Regions from separate parts of the Rhizobium sp. BK181 genome, predicted to be linked through region 1. Evidence: predicted binding sites of a transcription regulator. Region 1 holds the regulator's gene; the other holds the start of a gene.
What was found. The regulator PhoB, encoded in region 1, activates phosphate uptake and scavenging genes when phosphate is short. The targets are predictions, from matches to a motif close to TGTCATNNANCTGTCAT.

Region 1 (5,927 bases):
GCCATGTTCATGCGATAGCCGAAGCGGGCAGCGCCTTCGATCAGAGAATGCAGCACATTGTTGCCGTCGCCCGTCCAGGCAACGGTCTTGCCCTTGATGGGTCCGCGGTGCTCCTCGAACGTCATGATGTCGGCCATGATCTGGCAGGGGTGCGTATCGTCGGTCAGCGCGTTGATGACGGGAACTGTTGCGTGCTCGGCCAGCTCCAGCATGCGGGCGTGATCGGTCGTGCGGATCATGATCGCATCGACATAACGCGAAAGCACCTTTGCCGTGTCGCCGATCGTCTCGGCGCGGCCTAGCTGCATTTCGGTTCCGGACAGGAACAGCGTCTCGCCGCCGAGCTGACGCATGCCAACATCGAAAGACACGCGGGTACGGGTCGAAGGCTTCTCGAAGATCATCGCAAGCATCTTGCCAGCGAGCGGCTTGTCGCCCTGCCCGGCCTTGAAGGCCTGCTTGCGTGACATCGCGTCATTCATGATGAGCCGCAGGTCGGATGCCGCGACGGCGGAGAGGTCGAGGAAGTGTTTGGGGGAAGCCATTGTCTTTACCTATCACGCCCGTCTTGCAACAGGCACTGTCCATTAAGCCGTCTTCTTAACCTTCGAAGCGCGCAGGCTTTCGGCTGCGCGTTCGAGGCGGGCCAGGCCCTCGCGGGCTTCGTCAGGCGTAACGACCAGTGGCGGCAGAAGGCGAATGACGTTGTCGCCAGCGGGCACGCCGAGCAAATGGGCATCACGGATCGCCTGCAGCAGTTCGGAGGACGGCACGGCTGCCTTGACGCCGAGCAGCAGTCCCTCGCCCCTGATATCCTCTATGATATCAGGATAGCGATCCTTGAGCGAGGCCAGCCCCTGACGGAAGACCAGCGAGACGTCGCGCACCTGCTGCAGGAAGCCATCCGCGAGGACCACCTCGAGCACGGCACTACCGACAGCCATGGCCAGCGGATTGCCGCCATAGGTGGAGCCGTGGGTACCGGCTTTCATGCCGGAAGCGGCCTCTGCCGTCGCAAGGCAGGCGCCAAGCGGGAAACCTCCGCCAATGCCCTTGGCAACTGCCATGATGTCGGGGGCGGCACCAGACCACTCATGGGCAAAAAGCTTGCCGGTGCGGCCCACGCCCGTTTGCACTTCGTCGAAGATCAGCAGCAGACCGTGCTCGTCGCACATTGCGCGGAGCGCCTTCAGAAACTCGTTGGTCGCCGGGCGAACGCCGCCTTCTCCCTGAATAGGCTCGATCAGGATAGCGGCCGTCTCGCTTGTAATGGCAGCGCGAACGGCATCGAGATCGCCGAAAGGAACCTGGTCGAAGCCGGGTGCCTTGGGACCGAAGCCTTCAAGATATTTCTCCTGGCCGCCGGCCGCGATTGTCGCCAGCGTACGGCCATGGAAGGCGCCTTCAAAGGTGATGATATGGAACCGCTCGGGATGGCCCTTCGAAAACTGATAGCGGCGTGCGGTCTTGATCGCACATTCCAAGGCTTCCGCGCCGGAGTTCGTGAAGAACACCTTGTCGGCGAATGTCGCCTCGGTCAGCCGCTTCGCGAGCGTCTCCTGACCGGGGATCTCATAGATATTGGAAAGGTGCCAGACCTTGTCTGCCTGCTCCTTCAACGCCCCCACCACGTGCGGATGGCCGTGACCGACAGAGGTGACAGCAACGCCCGCGCCGAAATCAAGATATCGCTCGCCCGTTTCGGTGATCAGCCACACGCCCTCGCCTCGCTCGAACCGCAGCGGGGCACGAGAGTAGGTATCGTAAAGCGCGGCTTCAGCCATGGCGCGATCTCCTGTCATTGATTACCAGTGGCCGGATTCCGGCTAAGGAAAGCAGGTCCGGAAAATTAAAAATGCCGCCTTTCGGCGGCGAGCAGCACTATTTACTTTTCGCACTGCGATGTCAACAAAACTGAGGCTTTGCAACATGCGTCAAGCAGCCATCTGAGGCCGCAGGACCTATCAACAACTAATGTTGCAGAAATGACTCTCCCGTCCAGCAAGTTGGGGAAAACTTGAAATTCGATTCGCCGGGATTCAACCGACTCTTGTCACAGAGTCAGCCTCACACTAGGTTAAAACTCAATTACTAGACTGCATGCGGCGGAACTAGTCACCAAAATCGAGCAAGCGTTTCTTGCCTCGGATACGTCCGGGGCAACGGTGAAGGATTCTGCCTACACCAACGCTAATAAGGCGGAGACAGGGGCATGAACTGGACAGACGAGCGCGTTGAAAAACTGAAGAAGCTTTGGTCCGAGGGCCTTAGCGCCAGCCAGATCGCAGCACAACTTGGCGGTGTAAGTCGCAATGCCGTCATCGGCAAAGTCCACCGTTTGAGTTTGCCCGGCCGAGCCAAGGCCGGAGGCTCGACGACAACTGTCAGAACGCCCAAGCGCACCACATCCGCGCCGCGCGCTCCGAACTATGCATCTCGCGTCACCACGCGCACCGTCACCCGCCAGCAGGGTGCGACGATGCTCAAGGAAGAGATCGAAATCGATGCTATCGAGCAAGTCAGCTTCCGCCCGGCCGCAAACGTGGTCGTTCCGATTTCCCGCCGCCTCGGCCTGACGGAACTGACCGAACGCACCTGCAAGTGGCCGGTCGGTGATCCGCTGAAGGACGACTTCCACTTCTGCGGCTGCGAATCTCCGGATAATTCCCCGTATTGCACGTACCACCAGCGTATGGCGTACCAGCCGGTCAACGAGCGCCGCAAGGCAGCCAACCGGGTCGCCTGACCCGGAAGCCGGATAAGGACACAAGAAAACGGGCCCTCGCGGGCCCGTTTTTCGTTGAAGCAGTATGGAGGTCGAGGGAAGCCTCAGGCTTCCATGGAGTATCCGGCACCACGCACGGTGCGGATGACGTCCTGCATGTTGGAGAAGTTCAGCGCCTTGCGCAGGCGGCCAACGTGCACGTCGACAGTACGCTCATCGACATAGATGTCGTGACCCCAAACGCCGTCGAGCAACTGCGAACGCGAGAAAACGCGCCCCGGTGACGCCATCAGGAACTCGAGGAGACGGAACTCGGTCGGGCCGAGGCGAACTTCGCGGCTCTTGCGATGAACGCGGTGCGTCTCGCGGTCGAGCTCGATGTCGCCGCACTTCAAGAGCGTCGAGAGTACCTCGGGCTTGGCACGACGCAGCATGGCCTTGACGCGGGCGACAAGCTCCGGCGTCGAGAACGGTTTGACGACGTAGTCATCGGCGCCGGTGGAGAGGCCGCGAACGCGTTCGCTTTCCTCGCCGCGCGCTGTCAGCATGATGATCGGCAGGCGCTCGGTTTCCGGCCGCATGCGCAGGCGGCGGCAGAGTTCGATGCCCGACACGCCCGGGAGCATCCAATCGAGGATCAGCAGGTCCGGCGTGCGTTCCTGCAGCCGGATCTCGGCCTCGTCGCCGCGCAGGATGGTATCGACCTCGAAGCCTTCAGCTTCAAGGTTATAGCGAAGAAGCACGCTCAGCGCTTCTTCATCTTCAACGACAGCTACTTTGGGTATCATTCGTTTCGGTCTCCTGGGGGCACGGTCGCGGAACGATTATTCCGTGACGGCGCCGACGGTGTTGGCGGTATCGTCCTTCGGACGTTCGCCTTCCGGCTGGGCACCGGTGGCCATGTAATAGATGGTTTCGGCAATGTTGGTCGCGTGGTCGCCGATACGCTCGATGTTCTTGGCGCAGAACAGAAGATGCGTGCAGCTGGTGATGTTGCGCGGATCTTCCATCATGTAGGTGAGCATCTCGCGAAACAGCGAGGTATACATCGCGTCGATTTCCTCGTCGCGTTCGCGGATCGACTTTGCCTTGTCGGCGGCCCGGCTCGTGTAGACGTCGAGCACTTCCTTGAGCTGGACGAGTGCCAGTTCGGAGAGATGCTCGAGGCCGCGAGCGAGCCTGCGCGGCACGCCGGCGCTCTGGACGGCAATGACGCGCTTGGCGGTGTTCTTGCCAAGATCGCCGACGCGCTCGAGGTCAGCCGCAATGCGGATCGAGCCCATGATTTCGCGAAGATCGGCGGCCATCGGCTGGCGGCGGGCGATCGTAACGATCGCCTTGTCACCAACCTCGCGTTCGGCGTGATCGAGGATCACGTCGTCGGAGATGACCTTCTGGGCCAGAGCCGTGTCGCCGTTGACGAGGGCGCGAACCGCATCCGAGACCATCTGCTCGGCCAGGCCGCCCATTTCCGAGATACGGCGGGACAGGAACTTCAGATCGTCGTCGTAGGCAGAAAAGATATGTGTCGATGCCATAGGGCTCATCCTTGAATATGGTGAGGGTTACCGACGCCGGCGATCAACCGAAGCGACCCATGATGTAGTCCTGGGTGCGCGGGTCGTCCGGGTTGGTGAACATCTTGTCGGTGTCGTTCTCCTCGACGAGATTGCCGAGGTGGAACATCGCCGTGCGCTGCGAAACGCGGGCGGCCTGCTGCATCGAGTGCGTCACGATGACGATCGTGTAGTTTTCGCGAAGCTCGTGGATCAGCTCCTCGACCTTTGCCGTGGCGATCGGATCGAGAGCCGAGCACGGCTCGTCCATCAGGATCACTTCCGGGCTGACGGCAACGGCGCGGGCGATGCAGAGACGTTGCTGCTGACCACCGGAAAGGCCGGTGCCGGCTTCATGAACGCGATCCTTCACCTCGTTCCACAGACCGGCGCGCTGCAGGCTGACCTCGACGATCTGGTCCATGTCGGCCTTCGACTTGGCAAGACCATGGATGCGCGGGCCGTAGGCGACGTTCTCATAGATCGTCTTCGGGAACGGGTTCGGCTTCTGGAACACCATGCCGACGCGAGCGCGGAGTTCCACGACATCGATATCCGGATCGTAGATATCGTCACCATCGAGCGTGATCTTGCCGGTAACCCGGCAACCATCGATCGTGTCGTTCATGCGGTTCAGGCTGCGCAGGAAGGTGGACTTGCCGCAACCGGACGGGCCGATCAATGCTGTCACCGTGTTTTCGCGAATGTTTAGCTTCACATCGAAAAGCGCACGCTTTTCGCCGTAGTAAACCGAGACGTCCTGGCCGATCATCTTATAGGGAACGGTATTCATCTTCTGATCCAGCGCCTTCTCAACTGCTGCTTCCGTCAACATGTTCATAATGTCTACTCCGTTTACCAGCGGCGCTCAAAGCGACGACGCAAGAGAATGGCTCCGAAGTTCATGACGACCAGGAACAGGAGCAGGACGATGATGGCACCCGATGTGCGCTCGACGAAGGCACGCTCGGCTTCGTTGGCCCACATGTAGACCTGGACCGGCAGGGCTGTCGAAGGCTCCATCGGCGTTGCCGGTGCGTTGGCGACGAAGGCGACCATGCCGATCAAGAGCAGCGGAGCCGTCTCGCCGAGTGCATGTGCCAGGCCGATGATCGTGCCGGTCAGGATGCCGGGCATCGCGAGCGGCAGGACGTGGTGGAACACCATCTGCATCTTCGAGGCACCGAGACCAAGGGCAGCCGCGCGGATTGACGGCGGCACGGCGCGGAGCGCTGCGCGCGTCGCGATGATGATCGTCGGAAGAGTCATCAGCGACAGCACCAGACCGCCGACCAGCGACGCGGAACGCGGCAGGCCTGCGAAGTTGATGAAGACGGCAAGACCGAGCAGGCCGTAGACGATCGAGGGAACAGCCGCGAGATTGTTGATGTTGACCTCGATCAGGTCGGTCAGCTTGTTCTTCGGCGCAAACTCTTCGAGATAGATCGAAGCTGCGACACCGATCGGCAGTGAGAGGGCGAGCACGATCAACATCAGGTAGAGCGAACCGATCAGCGCAACGCCGAGTCCCGCAGCCTCCGGACGGCTGGAGTTGCCGTTGACGAAGAGACCGGTGTTGAACTTCTTGTGCAGGGTGCCATCGGCGGCAAGCTGGTTCATCCAGCCGACCTGCTTGTCGTTCACCT
Region 2 (5,927 bases), 300 kb from region 1:
GAAATCGAAGAGGTGCGGAAGGCGTTCGAAGAAATGGCCGGCATTGCTTTCGTCGGCGAACTTCACGGAACTGACGAAAGCGACCAGGAGGATCACCAGGCCGAGACCGGTGTAGAGGCGCCGGCGCGCCACCATCTTGCTCCACGCCTCGCCGATTTCATGGGCGCTCTGCTGCGGTTGCTGCGCGCTGTGCGTCTGGGAATGAGGATCGGCAAAAGTCATGAAACGATGTCCGCTTTCTTGGCAGGAAAAAGGGCGGCCGCAAGGGCCGCCCCTCTCGATCTGGAGATCGATCAGCCGCCGATGGCAGCCTTACGAGCGTCGATGATCGCGTTGTAGAAGTCAGGCTTGACCTTGGAGTAGCCCTTGAAGTCGCCGCCTTCGATGGCTGCGAAGCACTTGGCGTCCTTTTCCGGAAGCTTCATGAAGAAGTCCGTGAGCTTGGCCTGCCACTCGGTGCCGAGTTCGTTGCGAACGACGAGCGGGCCGTTCGGGATCAGCGGCGAGCGCCATACTTCAACGAGCTTGTTCGGATCAACGGTGCCCTTGTCGACAGCCTTGCGGAAGGTGCCGGAGGTGTAGCCGTCCTTGAAGTCGCCGATGCCCGAGCTATCGTCAACAGCAACGTCGACCTTGCCGTCATAGGCAGCGAGAAGGTTGTTCTCGTGGCCGCCGTTGAACTGCGTCGAAGCGAAGTACTTGTCGTTCGGAACGCCGGTGTCCTTCGGGATCTGCGTCAGCGGGATCAGGTAACCAGACGTGGAGTCCGGATCGGCGTAGCCGAGCTTCTTGCCCTTGGCGTCCTTGATGTCCTTGATGCCGGCCGACTTCAGAGCGAGACCGATCGAGTAGTAGCCGGTCGAGCCGTCTTCCTGCTGCGTCGTCAGGATCGGGGTTACAGCCTTCGGGTCCTTGATGTGGACGGCTGCGTAACCGGAAGCGCCGAGTTCGGCGAAATCGAGCGTGCCGCCGAGGAGACCCTGGATAACGCCGTCATAGTCGGCAGCCGGGAAGAGCGAAACCTTCTCGAAGCCGAACTCCTGCTTCAGGTGGTCGGAAAGGCAAGCGTAGTTGCGAAGACGGTCGGCTTCGTTTTCGCCGCCGAGGATACCGACGCGGAATTCCTTGAGGTCCGCAGCATGCGAAACGCCGGCGAGCGCAAACAGCGCCGTGGCGGCAAAAAGTGCTTTCTTCAACATGGTTCTCTCCTGATTGACCGGGGTCTCCGGCAATTCTGTTTAAGAAGAAGTGTGCCCATAACGCAGGCTTACGATCGAGGCCGCCCCTCTCAGAGACCGGCCAGCGCCAGCGGTTGCAAGCCGGCGGATTGTTGGGCGGCAGCGGCCGCGGGAATGTTGATCGAGGTCGAGGTCATCGTCTCGTCGATGCCGGCGCCGTCCTTGTCGGTGCCGTAGATCTGCTTGACGGCTTCCGCCGTCAGTTCGGACGGCTTACCATCGAAGACGACGCGACCGGCCGACATGCCGACGATGCGCTCGCAGTAATTGCGCGCGGTGTCGAGCGTATGCAGGTTGGTGACGACGGTGATGCCTTCACGCTCGTTGATGTCGCGGAGTGCATCCATGACGATCTTGGCGTTCAGCGGATCGAGCGAGGCGATCGGCTCATCGGCGAGCAGCATCTTGGGGTTCTGCATCAGGGCGCGGGCGATGGCGACGCGCTGCTGCTGGCCACCCGACAAGGTGCCGGCCATCTGCAGCGCCGTCTGCTCGATGCCGAGGCGCTCGAGGGCGGCAATGGCGTGAATGCGCTCTTCGCGGCTGAAGACGCCGAGCAGGCTCATCGTCGTCGAGCGATGATTGAGACGGCCGAGCATGACGTTCGTCAGGACGTCGAGGCGCGGCACGAGATTGAATTGCTGGAAGATCATCGCGCAGTCGCGCTGCCAATTGCGCAGTGCATGGCCACGCAGACTCGAGACTTCGACGCCGGCGAAATGGATCGAGCCTGACGTCGGCTCCTGCAGGCGGTTGATCATACGCAGCAGCGTGGACTTGCCCGCGCCCGAGCGGCCGATGATGCCGACCATCTGTCCCTGAGGAATATCGAGCGTCACGGAATCGACGGCAGTCTTGGTTCCGAAACGGCGGGTGACATTCTTCAGTTCGAACATCATGCTCTTCCTCATAGTCCAGATGCGATATGGGGGAGTGCATTAGTCCCGGTTCATGAAGCTCCAATGTCAGTTTTATGTAAGGACTGTCATAATCGAGGCTTTGGTGGATAACGAAACCCGGCCGGCTTGCCTGCAGACAAGGACCTGCTGGTCGGCGTCTCGCCTTGCGATTTCAACCCCCGGCCTGTCGCCGTTGACGGTTGACCGGACCACCAGTCGATGGCAGGCAATCCGGGACCCGACGATAGTGGAGCAAAGCGATGGATCAGACACTCTTCAAAAGCCTGTGCAAAGACGGGAAGTTCAAAGAGGCACTCGCTCTCGCCATCCGTGGACACGAGGACGAGAAGTTCACGCCCAGCCGCTTTTCCATGGACAAGAAGACCGGACTGCCGATCTTCTATCGCGGCAACAAGCGCGTCGAGCCTGACGAAACCGGGGAATGGCAGCTGGCGAAGAACCCGTGGGCGTGAGGGCAGAAGCCAATAGTTGATCGCGGCAAGTTACGCGCCGGCAGCGCCTACCTGCCACGCAACGACAGGCGGCCGCGCTCGGCAAGCTCATCCGCGCGCTCGTTGCCGGCAAGGCCCGAATGGCCCTTGCACCAGGCGATGGTCAGCAGGCGATTGCGAGACAGCTGGCCGTCGATCGCTTTCCAGAGATCCGGATTTGCGATGGTTCGGCTCCGGGCCTTCGCGTTGGCGCTTATCTTCTTCCAGCCGTTGTTCTTCCAGATGTGGCGCCACTGATTGCAGCCTTTGACGGCGTAAGCCGAGTCGGACCATACGACAGCAGCTTCCTCCGTGGCGTTGGCGTTGATCCAGGTCACGGCTTCGAGCAGCGCGATCAGTTCCGTCGTATTGTTGGCGGTATCCTTGATGCCGCCAAAACCGGAGGCGACTTCCGCATCGTCGCGAAAGACCGCGAAGGCCCAGCCGCCCTCCCCCGAAACAGGTTCGTAGCAACCGTCCGCGAAGACGTGGAGTTCGTGCCCGGCGGCGATATCTTCAGGGAGGAGAACAGTGTCGGGGTGGTCGGTCATTTGCGCCTTGTGGACATCCATCCGCGAACGACGGATCGCGGATGCTCGGTCTTATACCGAACCACCAGGAACGCCAGACCTATTCGGCAGCAGCCAGAAAAACCGTATTCTCTGACGAAGAGGCAAGGGCGCGAACCCTGGCTTCCGTCGTGGCGATCAGCCGATAGAACTCGTCTGTCGCTTCGACATCGAGCTGGATGACGGCATTTACGTCGTCCGGGGTATCGCAGACGCAGGCGACCGCCGATATCGGACAGATGCCACCCGGATACCGCTTGCCGGTTCCCGTGTAGGCGCGACGACCCCACTGCTCCGAATAGACCGTTTCCTCACGCTCAAGCTGCAGGATCGTGCCCTTGCAGGCCGTCACGATTGCAGCCTTGCCGTAAGCGAACCAATGATAGTTCAGCTTGCGCAGAATATATTTGCCAGTGATATCTTCGCCGGCCAATTCCGCCGGATCTTCAATCATTCTGATCATGATGACTTCCTCAAGATCAGCCTAATATCCATGAAGTACGTTTATCAGACAAGCCGAAAAAGGTTAGCTTTTGTAAAGACTTAGTCACAATGTATTTCCAATTCTTACAGGAATTGGCATTCGCGCAAGCTCATCCACGGCCAAGACGGGTGGTTATCCTTGCGGCAAACAGGGGTCGCCTCCGGCTCTTCCCTAGCAGAGACAGACGCGACTATTGTGACAACGGGGTGCGCCGATGCTTCGTCGGCTGCAAGTTTTAGCGCCCGGGCGAGCCGCGAATAGCGGCGATCGGCCGGCCGCTTTTTGGGCGGCCAAGCTCCGGGGCCGTTGATCATGCTTCGTAGCGGGCGAGGAAATCTTCGGCGCTCAGCGCGCGAAAATCGGCCAGCGCAACGCGCAGGCGGTCGTGCTCCCAGTCCCACCAGGCGAGCTTGTCCATCCGTTCGCCGACCTCTTTCGGGAAGCGTTCGCGGATCAGCTTGGCGGGGACGCCGCCGACGATGGTGTAGGGCGCGACATCCTTGGAGACGACGGCACCAGCGCCGATGACCGCGCCATTGCCGACCGTGACGCCGGGCAGGATAGTGGCGCCATGGCCAATCCAGACGTCGTGGCCGATGACGACGCGGTTGGAGCGGCGCCACTCGAAGAAGTCGGTCTCCATATCCGCATCCGGCCAATAATCGGCGGCGCGATAGGTGAAGTGGTGCAGCGTTGCGCGCCAAGTCGGGTGGTTGGTGGCATTGATGCGCACCGAAGCGGCGATGTTGACGAACTTGCCAATCGTCGCGCACCAGATGGCGCCGTCCTGCATGACATAGGAATAGTCGCCGAATTCGACTTCCTCGATGCGGCAACGCTCCGAGACCTCCGTGAAGCGGCCGAAGGTGGCGTTCTTCACGGATGCCGTTTCATGAAAATAGGGCTCGAGGCCAATCTTGCGGCTCATGCTGCGATTGCCTTTCGCGGCGAGAACTTCTGGACGTCGAGAATGCGGTCGGCGACAGCCTCGCGCACTTCCTCATCGTGGAAGATGCCGAGAAGCGCGACACCCGCCTTTTTCTTCTCCTCGATCATCCCGACCACGACGGCGCGGTTCCTGGCGTCGAGCGAGGCGGTCGGCTCGTCGAGCAGCAGGACGGTGTGATCGGTGATGAAGCCGCGGGCGATGTTGACGCGCTGCTGCTCGCCGCCGGAAAAGGTGGCCGGTGGAAGCTGCCAGAGCGCTTCCGGCAGGTTCAGCTTTGCGAGAAGGTCTGCGGCCTTCTCGCGCGCCGTTTCCGCCTTCTCGCCACGGGCGACCAGCGGCTCGGCAACCACGTCGATCGCCGCGACACGCGGCACGGTGCGCAGGAACTGGCTGACATAGCCAAGCGTATCGCGGCGCACGGAGATGATGGTGCGCGGATCGGCTGTTGCGAGGTCGACGATCTTGTCGTGATGCTTGATGAGGATCTGGCCGCTATCGACGGCGTAGTTGCCGTAGATCATCTTCAAGAGCGAGCTCTTGCCGATACCCGAGGGCCCGCCGAGGACGACGCACTCCCCGCAGGCAACGGAAAAGGATACATCCGAGACAACAGGCAGCTTGATGCCGTCGCGCAGGTGCATGGTGAAGCTCTTGACGACTTCAGAAACAACGAGTGGCGTTGCCATGATTTCTTTCCTTAATTTCGCTTGCCACGGACACCGGTAGCCGGAGTCTGAACAGCATTTGCGATCAGACCTGCAGGATGGAGGAAACGAGGAGCTGCGTGTACGGCTCGCGCGGGTCGTCGAGCACGCGATCGGTCAGCCCCTGCTCGATGACATGGCCATCTTTCATCACCATCATGCGGTGCGACAGCAGGCGCGCGACGGCGAGGTCGTGGGTGACGATGATCGCGGCAAGGCCGAGATCGTTGACGAGACCGCGCACGAGATCGAGCAGGCGGGCCTGTACCGACACGTCGAGGCCGCCGGTCGGCTCATCCATGAACACCAGACGCGGGCCGGTCACCAGATTGCGGGCGATCTGCAGGCGCTGGCGCATGCCGCCCGAGAAGGCGCGCGGCTGGTCGTCGATACGGCCCTCGTCGATCTCGACGCGCTGCAGCCAGTCAACCGCGGTGGAGCGGATATTGCCGTAGTGGCGGTCGCCGATCGCCATCAGGCGCTCGCCGACATTGGCACCCGCAGACACCGTCATGCGCAGACCATCAGCCGGATTCTGATGCACGAAACCCCAGTCGGTGCGCATCAGGAAGCGGCGCTCGGCCTCACTCATG

Region 2: the regulator PhoB is predicted to act here: its motif matches at 2,190-2,206, upstream of phnC (phosphonate ABC transporter ATP-binding protein).

The regions. Positions count from the first base shown of each region.
Region 1 is NZ_JACHZA010000001.1:979,361-985,287, forward strand. It holds gene argF (ornithine carbamoyltransferase) at 1-545, opposite strand, end outside; gene FHT77_RS04985 (aspartate aminotransferase family protein) at 588-1,784, opposite strand; gene FHT77_RS04990 (GcrA family cell cycle regulator) at 2,213-2,746, shown strand; gene phoB (phosphate regulon transcriptional regulator PhoB) at 2,830-3,513, opposite strand; gene phoU (phosphate signaling complex protein PhoU) at 3,550-4,263, opposite strand; gene pstB (phosphate ABC transporter ATP-binding protein PstB) at 4,307-5,122, opposite strand; gene pstA (phosphate ABC transporter permease PstA) at 5,137-5,927, opposite strand, start outside.
Region 2 is NZ_JACHZA010000001.1:1,277,789-1,283,715, forward strand. It holds gene phnE (phosphonate ABC transporter, permease protein PhnE) at 1-222, opposite strand, end outside; gene phnD (phosphonate ABC transporter substrate-binding protein) at 294-1,199, opposite strand; gene phnC (phosphonate ABC transporter ATP-binding protein) at 1,289-2,134, opposite strand; gene FHT77_RS06425 (hypothetical protein) at 2,398-2,610, shown strand; gene FHT77_RS06430 (ribonuclease H) at 2,658-3,179, opposite strand; gene FHT77_RS06435 (hypothetical protein) at 3,259-3,660, opposite strand; gene FHT77_RS06440 (DapH/DapD/GlmU-related protein) at 3,992-4,609, opposite strand; gene phnL (phosphonate C-P lyase system protein PhnL) at 4,606-5,316, opposite strand; gene phnK (phosphonate C-P lyase system protein PhnK) at 5,381-5,927, opposite strand, start outside.